3 regions of the Soonwooa sp. genome follow, and region 1 is predicted to be linked to each of the others. Evidence: riboswitches for the same ligand, from Rfam matches in the RefSeq annotation. Region 1 holds a riboswitch; each other region holds the start of a gene.
The links. Region 1 has a riboswitch for S-adenosylmethionine ahead of RT037_RS00795 (O-acetylhomoserine aminocarboxypropyltransferase/cysteine synthase). Riboswitches for the same ligand answer to the same signal wherever they lie in the genome.
Positions count from the first base shown of each region.

Region 2: another riboswitch for S-adenosylmethionine. It lies ahead of RT037_RS11570 (Na+/H+ antiporter NhaC family protein); the one in region 1 lies ahead of RT037_RS00795 (O-acetylhomoserine aminocarboxypropyltransferase/cysteine synthase).
Region 3: another riboswitch for S-adenosylmethionine. It lies ahead of RT037_RS06005 (TonB-dependent receptor plug domain-containing protein); the one in region 1 lies ahead of RT037_RS00795 (O-acetylhomoserine aminocarboxypropyltransferase/cysteine synthase).

Region 1 is NZ_DAMBQF010000001.1:174,782-177,052, forward strand. Features, by position in the region: gene RT037_RS00795 (O-acetylhomoserine aminocarboxypropyltransferase/cysteine synthase) at 1-1,121, opposite strand, end outside; SAM riboswitch class I at 1,260-1,360, opposite strand; gene RT037_RS00800 (dimethylarginine dimethylaminohydrolase family protein) at 1,426-2,271, opposite strand, start outside.
Region 2 is NZ_DAMBQF010000028.1:32,371-34,641, reverse strand. Features, by position in the region: gene recG (ATP-dependent DNA helicase RecG) at 1-771, shown strand, start outside; SAM-I-IV-variant riboswitch at 810-902, shown strand; gene RT037_RS11570 (Na+/H+ antiporter NhaC family protein) at 933-2,249, shown strand; gene RT037_RS11565 (GNAT family N-acetyltransferase) at 2,225-2,271, opposite strand, start outside.
Region 3 is NZ_DAMBQF010000007.1:93,623-95,893, forward strand. Features, by position in the region: gene RT037_RS05995 (exonuclease subunit SbcD) at 1-380, opposite strand, end outside; gene RT037_RS06000 (hypothetical protein) at 377-538, opposite strand; SAM riboswitch class I at 763-867, shown strand; gene RT037_RS06005 (TonB-dependent receptor plug domain-containing protein) at 977-2,271, shown strand, end outside.

The DNA.
Region 1 (2,271 bases):
TTTGCAAGATGACTCGCCAATTTTAATGAATTAATAAATTGAACCGCAGAATCTTTTCCTCCTTTTATTTCAAAATTAAGAACACCTCCAAAACCTCGTTTTAGATATTTTTTTGCATTTTCCTTATCAGTGAAACTTTCAAGTCCTGGATAAATTACTTTTTCGACATTTGGATGATTTTCTAAAAACTCTGCTAACTTTTGTGCGTTAGAAACTGTTCTTTCTAAACGAAGTGATAAAGTTTCTAAACCTAACAACAACTGATGAGAATTAAACGGCGAAATCGCAGGACCAAAATCTCTAAGACCTTCTACTCTAGCTTTAATGATAAATGCAATATTCCCAAAATCTGAATTGACACCAAAAACATCTGTAAACACCAAATCATGATAACCAGCCGATGGTTGAGACAACAACGGGAATTTCCCATTTGCCCAATCAAACTTTCCAGAATCTACAATAACGCCGCCAACACTTGTACCATGACCGCCAATCCATTTAGTCGCCGATTCAACAATGATGCTTGCACCATGCTCAAATGGGTTAAACAAATATCCACCAGCTCCAAAAGTATTATCAACAATCAACGGAATGTTATGCTTTCCAGCGACAGCTGCAATAGCCTCGAAATCAGCTACATTCAGCGTCGGATTTCCTATGGTCTCGACATACAAAGCTTTGGTATTTTCATCAATTAAAGCTTCAAAATCTTCAGGATTGTCGTCTTTTGCAAAACGTGCTTCGATTCCAAATTTTGCAAAACTCACTTTAAATTGGTTGTGACTTCCTCCATACAAATAAGGCGATGTCACGAAATTATCACCATTTTGCAAAATATTAGTAATCGCGATAAACTGAGCAGCGTGTCCAGAAGAAACCGACAAAGCGCCAACGCCTCCATACAAAGCGGCAATTCTTTTTTCGAAAACGTCAGTTGTGGGATTCATTAATCGGGTGTAGATATTTCCGAAAGCTTTGAGACCGAAAAGATCCGCAGCATGTTGCGCATCATTAAAAGTATAAGAAGTTGTTTGATAAAGAGGAACTGCGCGACTGTTTGTATCTCTGTCAACGGTTTGTCCTGCGTGCACTTGTAAAGTTTCGAATTTTAAATTGCTCATTTTGTATAAATTTTAAATCGTTAATCAACTAAAAACTTATCCAAGATGTCGAGCAATTGCCGGAAAAATAAAAACTCTTCCGACAAGTCGAAAGAGTTTTTTGAATATTTTTAATAATACTTTTCAAAAAGTGTCTCTGACTTATCTTTCCTCAAATCTTGAGGTTGAATGCGGCACCTTACATTTGCAGGTTGCCAAGATTTCATCGGGTCAATTCCCTCCATCTTTCTGGATAAGTGTAATTCTTATTTCAGAATTACAAAACAAAAGTATTAACTAATTTTTGAATCTGCAAGAAAAATTTTTATTCTCTCACCAAAGGCATAGTAGAACAACGCAACAAACCGCCCATTTTAGAGATTTCTCTGTACGGGATTTCTTCCACCGTAATTCCCCAAACATCACGAAGATGATTGTTCATTCTTGTAAAAGTTTTATCCGAAACAACCACTTCTGGCGAAATTGAAAATACATTAGGAACCATCTCAAACATCTCCTGATCATCAACATGGAAACAGTTTTCTTCTCCAAAAATATCAACAATTAATTGATAATCGCTTTCGTCTACAAAACCATCTTTGTAAATAATGCATTTATCCTTCCCAATCGGATTAAATGTACAATCCAAATGTAAAATTCCTTTATAAGGTTCGGTATCGTTTTTCTTTAATTCAAAATCGAGGATACGTTTTTTTGGAAAATATTCTTTTAGAATTTCGATGGCATATTCGTTAGTTCTAGCGGTTTTAAAACTTCTGTAATCCTGACTATAACAAGTCCCGATAAAAATGAAATCGTCCCAAACAATCACGTCTCCGCCTTCGATATGAGCAGTTTCTGGCAAATTAATGATATTCCGCCAAGCTACTTTTTCGAAAATTTTACGATAAGCTTCCTGCTCATCAGCGCGATCTTCGATAATGTTAGAAATAATCATTTTATCATCAATAACAAAAGCGACGTCACGTGCAAAAACTTGGTTATAATCTTCAATAACTTCTGGACGATAAACTTTGACATTGTGTTTTAGAAGCACCTCTTCGAAAGCCGTCATCTCCGAAACAATATCGACTTCTTTAGGATAAATATTCTTCAGAATAGAATTGTAGGATTTTGCATCATAACTTTCCTCCAATCTTGGTATGCCACC
Region 2 (2,271 bases), on a different contig from region 1:
GTATCCGTGATTGACGAAATGCCAGTTGGTAGAAAACCTATTGTCACAGCACACCGTCGCGAAAAAGACCGCGCTTATGTTTACAACTTTTGCCACGAAGAGTTAAAAAAAGGACGTCAAGTTTATTTCGTTTATCCATTAATCGAAGAATCTGAAACTTTAGACTACAAAAACTTACAGGATGGTTTTGACCATATTCTTAACCATTTCAAAAGTTATAATATCGCAATGCTTCATGGCCGAATGAAGCCCGATGAAAAAGACCAAGCGATGCAATATTTTGCTTCGGGAAACGCACAAATTATGGTTGCAACAACCGTTATCGAAGTTGGCGTTAATGTCCCGAATGCCTCAGTTATGGTTATCGAAAGCGCCGAAAGATTTGGACTTTCTCAACTTCATCAGCTGCGTGGACGCGTTGGTCGAGGCGCTGAACAGAGTTATTGTATCTTGATGACGTCTGACAAACTTTCTGCGGAAAGTCGCAAACGCATCAAAACGATGTGCGAAACCAATGACGGTTTCAAAATCTCCGAAGTTGATATGGAACTTCGAGGTCCAGGCGACATTTTGGGGACACAACAAAGTGGTGTTGTCGATTTTAAAAAGTTAAACCTCATGACGGATTCGCAAATTATAAAATTGGCGAAACTCGCTGTAGAACAACTTTTAGAGAAAGATGCACTTCTTGTCCATCCCAATCATCAAAGCATGAAAAACTTCTACATTAGACAATATAAAGGCAAAAACAAATGGTCTAAGATTTCGTAACGATTTGGTACTTTAAGTTTTTACACCTATTTTTGTCACACTTTTATCACGAACCTCAGCAGAGGTAGCAACCTGCAAAACAAGCAAGGTGCTAAAACGATAAGCCAATTTTTGGAAAAAATGTTGCACTATCTTCTGCTGACTTCGCCAAATAACGACGTATGACAACAGAACATAAACCTCGCGAAAGCTTTATCAGCTTGATTCCTTTTTTAGTATTTGTCCTAAGTTTTTTAGGAGCAGGAATTTATCTTAACGACTTTTATGCCTTGCCCTCTCCTATTGCCATGGCACTAGGAATTATCACTGCTTTTCTAATCATCAAACTTCCATTTAAAACAAAAATGGACGAATTTCTGAAAGGTTTGGGTGATAAAAATGTGTTAACTATGTGCGTTATTTATCTTTTGGCAGGCGCGTTTTCTACCGTTTCTAAAGCGTCGGGAAGCGTTGATGCTATCGTAAATTTAGGTTTAGAATATATTCCTGTTAATTATATTGCGCTTGGTATTTTTATATTGGCTTCGTTTTTATCTTTGGCGTCCGGTACTTCGGTTGGCAGCATTGTAGCACTTGGTCCCATCGCTATCGAATTGGCAACAAAAAGTGGCGCCGATGTTAACCTCATCGCAGCGTCACTATTGACAGGCGCAATGTTTGGAGATAATCTTTCGGTGATTTCTGACACGACAATTGCTGCTGCACAATCTTTGGGAAGTAAAATGTCTGATAAATTCCGAACTAATCTTTGGATTGCAGCGCCAGCATTTTTAATAACGATTTTTATTCTACTTTTTAATAATTCGGAAGTTACCCAAATACAGGATTTATCTAGACAAAGCGGCAGTTTTTATCTTTTAATTCCGTACATTTTGGTTATAGGTTTGGCATTTGCAGGCGTTGATGTTTTTTTCGTTTTATTAATTGGTGTTGTCGTGTCAGGAATTATCGGTCTATCAAATAACAGTATGGACTTGTTAAGTTTTGCAAAGGAAAGTTATAATGGTTTTACTTCGATGACTGAGATATTCCTTCTATCCTTATTAACAGGCGGTTTAGCTGCAATTATCGAATATGCGGGTGGTATACGATTTCTTTTAAATAAAATTTTAAAATCGATAAAATCGAGATTTTCTGCAATGTTGGGAATGGGCGTTTTGGTAAGTCTTGTTGATGCTTGTATTGCAAATAATACGATTGCGATTTTGATAACGGGAAAAGTTGCAAAACCAATTTCTGAGCATTATGAGTTTGAACCTCGAAAAATGGCTTCGGTATTGGACATTTTCTCATGTATTATCCAAGGTATTATTCCGTACGGTGCGCAGGTATTAATCTTGGTGAGCTTTGGAAAAAATAAGATTGACTACATCCAACTTATTAGCCAATCTTATTATATTTGGTTGCTTTTGATTTGCGTTTTAGTATTTATTTTCTTGAATAGAAATCAAACTTATAAATTAAATTCCATTAAATAATCGTCCATTACATAACCACTTC
Region 3 (2,271 bases), on a different contig from region 1:
AGAGAATTTATAATTTTGAAATTTTCTACTTCAAATTCTTGAATTTTAGCTTGAGGATGTCCGATAAGAATAATGCCGCATTCGCGAGCCAAAGGATCTGGCGCATTAATCAAATTGGGAGAATCGTGATTTCCTGCAATGGCGATTACGGGACGTTTTCCGTTGTTTGACAGTCGTTTTAAAGTTTTATAAAAAAGTTCAACCGCCTCAACACTTGGATTGAAATTATCGAACAAATCGCCCGCAATAATTACCATGTTAACCTTGTGTTCATCAGCGATTTCGATGATTTCATTCATCACCGAAATTTGCTCCTCCAATCGTGAAAATCGGTCTAGGCGTTTTCCTAAATGCCAATCGGCAGTATGTAAAATTTTCATGATTCGCTATCTTGTTGTTGATTCTCCTTCTCAATAAAACTGGCTCTAATTTCTTTTAATCTAGCTTTTCGTTTTTCTTCGGATTCTTGAGTTTTCCTCTTCTTTTGGTCGATTTTTTTCTTGTGCGCTTTTCGGTTGGCATCCGTATTTCTGCTCATTTTTAAGCCTATTTAATGAAGCTAAGATAGTGAAGTTTAAAAGGAAAATAAAAAGGAAATCCGTAAAACTAAAGTTTTGTTTTTGTACTTCGTATGCCTTGAATAGTCTTTTAAATGTCAGATTTTCAATCTATTATATATGAAGTGATTTTTGTCACGTTAAAAAAATTTCGTCAAAAAATTTATTCTGCCTAAGTTTGTAGCATGATTGCGAATTGTTGTCATACTTATTAAGAAAGACGGAGGGATCTGACCCATTGATGTCTTAACAACCTGCCAAAATATGGTAAGGTGTTACATTCAGCCTTTGAAAAAAGGAAAAATAAGTTGAAATACGATATTTGTCGGGTATTTAGGATGCCTGTCTATAATAACTTCTTTCAGCTTTGGCTGGAAGAAGTTTTTTTTGCTCTAAACTTAAAAGTAAATTTTTAAAATATGAAATCTAAAATTAATTTTAATCGAGGAAAACAAGTCGTTGTTACGACAGCTGTTGTTTTCTTTTCAGGAGTTTATTCTATTCAAGCTCAAGAAGTTGCAAAACCCAAAGATACAACTTCTGCTAAGCATATTGAGGAAGTGGTGATTGTTGGCTCTAGAAGTGGAGGACGATCAAAAGCAGATAGTCCTGTTCCTGTCGATGTGTTTAACCTAAAAGGTTTGCAAGAGTCGTTGCCACAGACTAACATCAACCAAATTCTTAATTCGATTGCGCCGTCTTTTACATCGACTATTCAGACCAATGCTGATGGAACGGATCACTTGGATCCTGCGCAGTTACGCGGTTTGGGACCAGACCAAACTTTAGTTTTGATTAATGGAAAACGAAGACATACTTCCGCTTTAATCAATGTAAATGGGACGCCAGGAAGAGGAACTGTTGGGACAGACCTTAATGCAATTCCAGCTTTTGCGCTTAACAGAATCGAAGTTCTTCGCGATGGTGCATCAGCGCAATATGGATCGGACGCGATTGCAGGAGTGCTCAACTTGCAATTGAAACGTGATACTGGAAAATTGACTGGACAGTTTAATTATGGAGGTTATTTGACACCGACTGCTAACGATCACACGGGGAATTATGATGGACAACAATTTCAAGTGGACTTGAATTATGGCAACAAAATCGGCAGCAAAGGCGGTTTTTATAATTTAACTTGGTCTTCACAATTCCGTGAACCAACAAGAAGAGCAGGTACAGAAAGTGATCCTATCTACAATGCCTATAATGCTATCGAAAAAAGAGCTGCTGAAAATGGTGTGAACTTGGCGTCTTATTTTAGCAATATTGGACAATTGAAAGGTTCAGCTGGTGAACAAGATTTTGTGAATTTAATACATCAATATGCGCAAGATGTTAGCTATTTCGGTGGCGATTTGCAGTCGAAAATCCAGTCTGCTAATAGTATTTCTGCGTTGCAATCGGTTTTAAATCCGAGTTCTTTTACAAAAGATCAACTGAATTATTTTACCGATCAAGAGTTGGCATATCGCGGTTTAACAAGAAAAGATTTTAACATGCAAGTTGGACAGTCCAAACTTAATAGCCATCAAATATTTGCAAATGTTGAAGTACCAATAAGTGATGACTGGAAGGTCTACACTTTCGGTGGATATTCGACAAGAAATGGTTCTTCAGGAGGTTTTTTCAGACGTCCATCACAATCAAGAACTTTTACTGGATTGTATCTTGATGGTTACTTACCACAAATTAACACAAGCATCCAAGACGT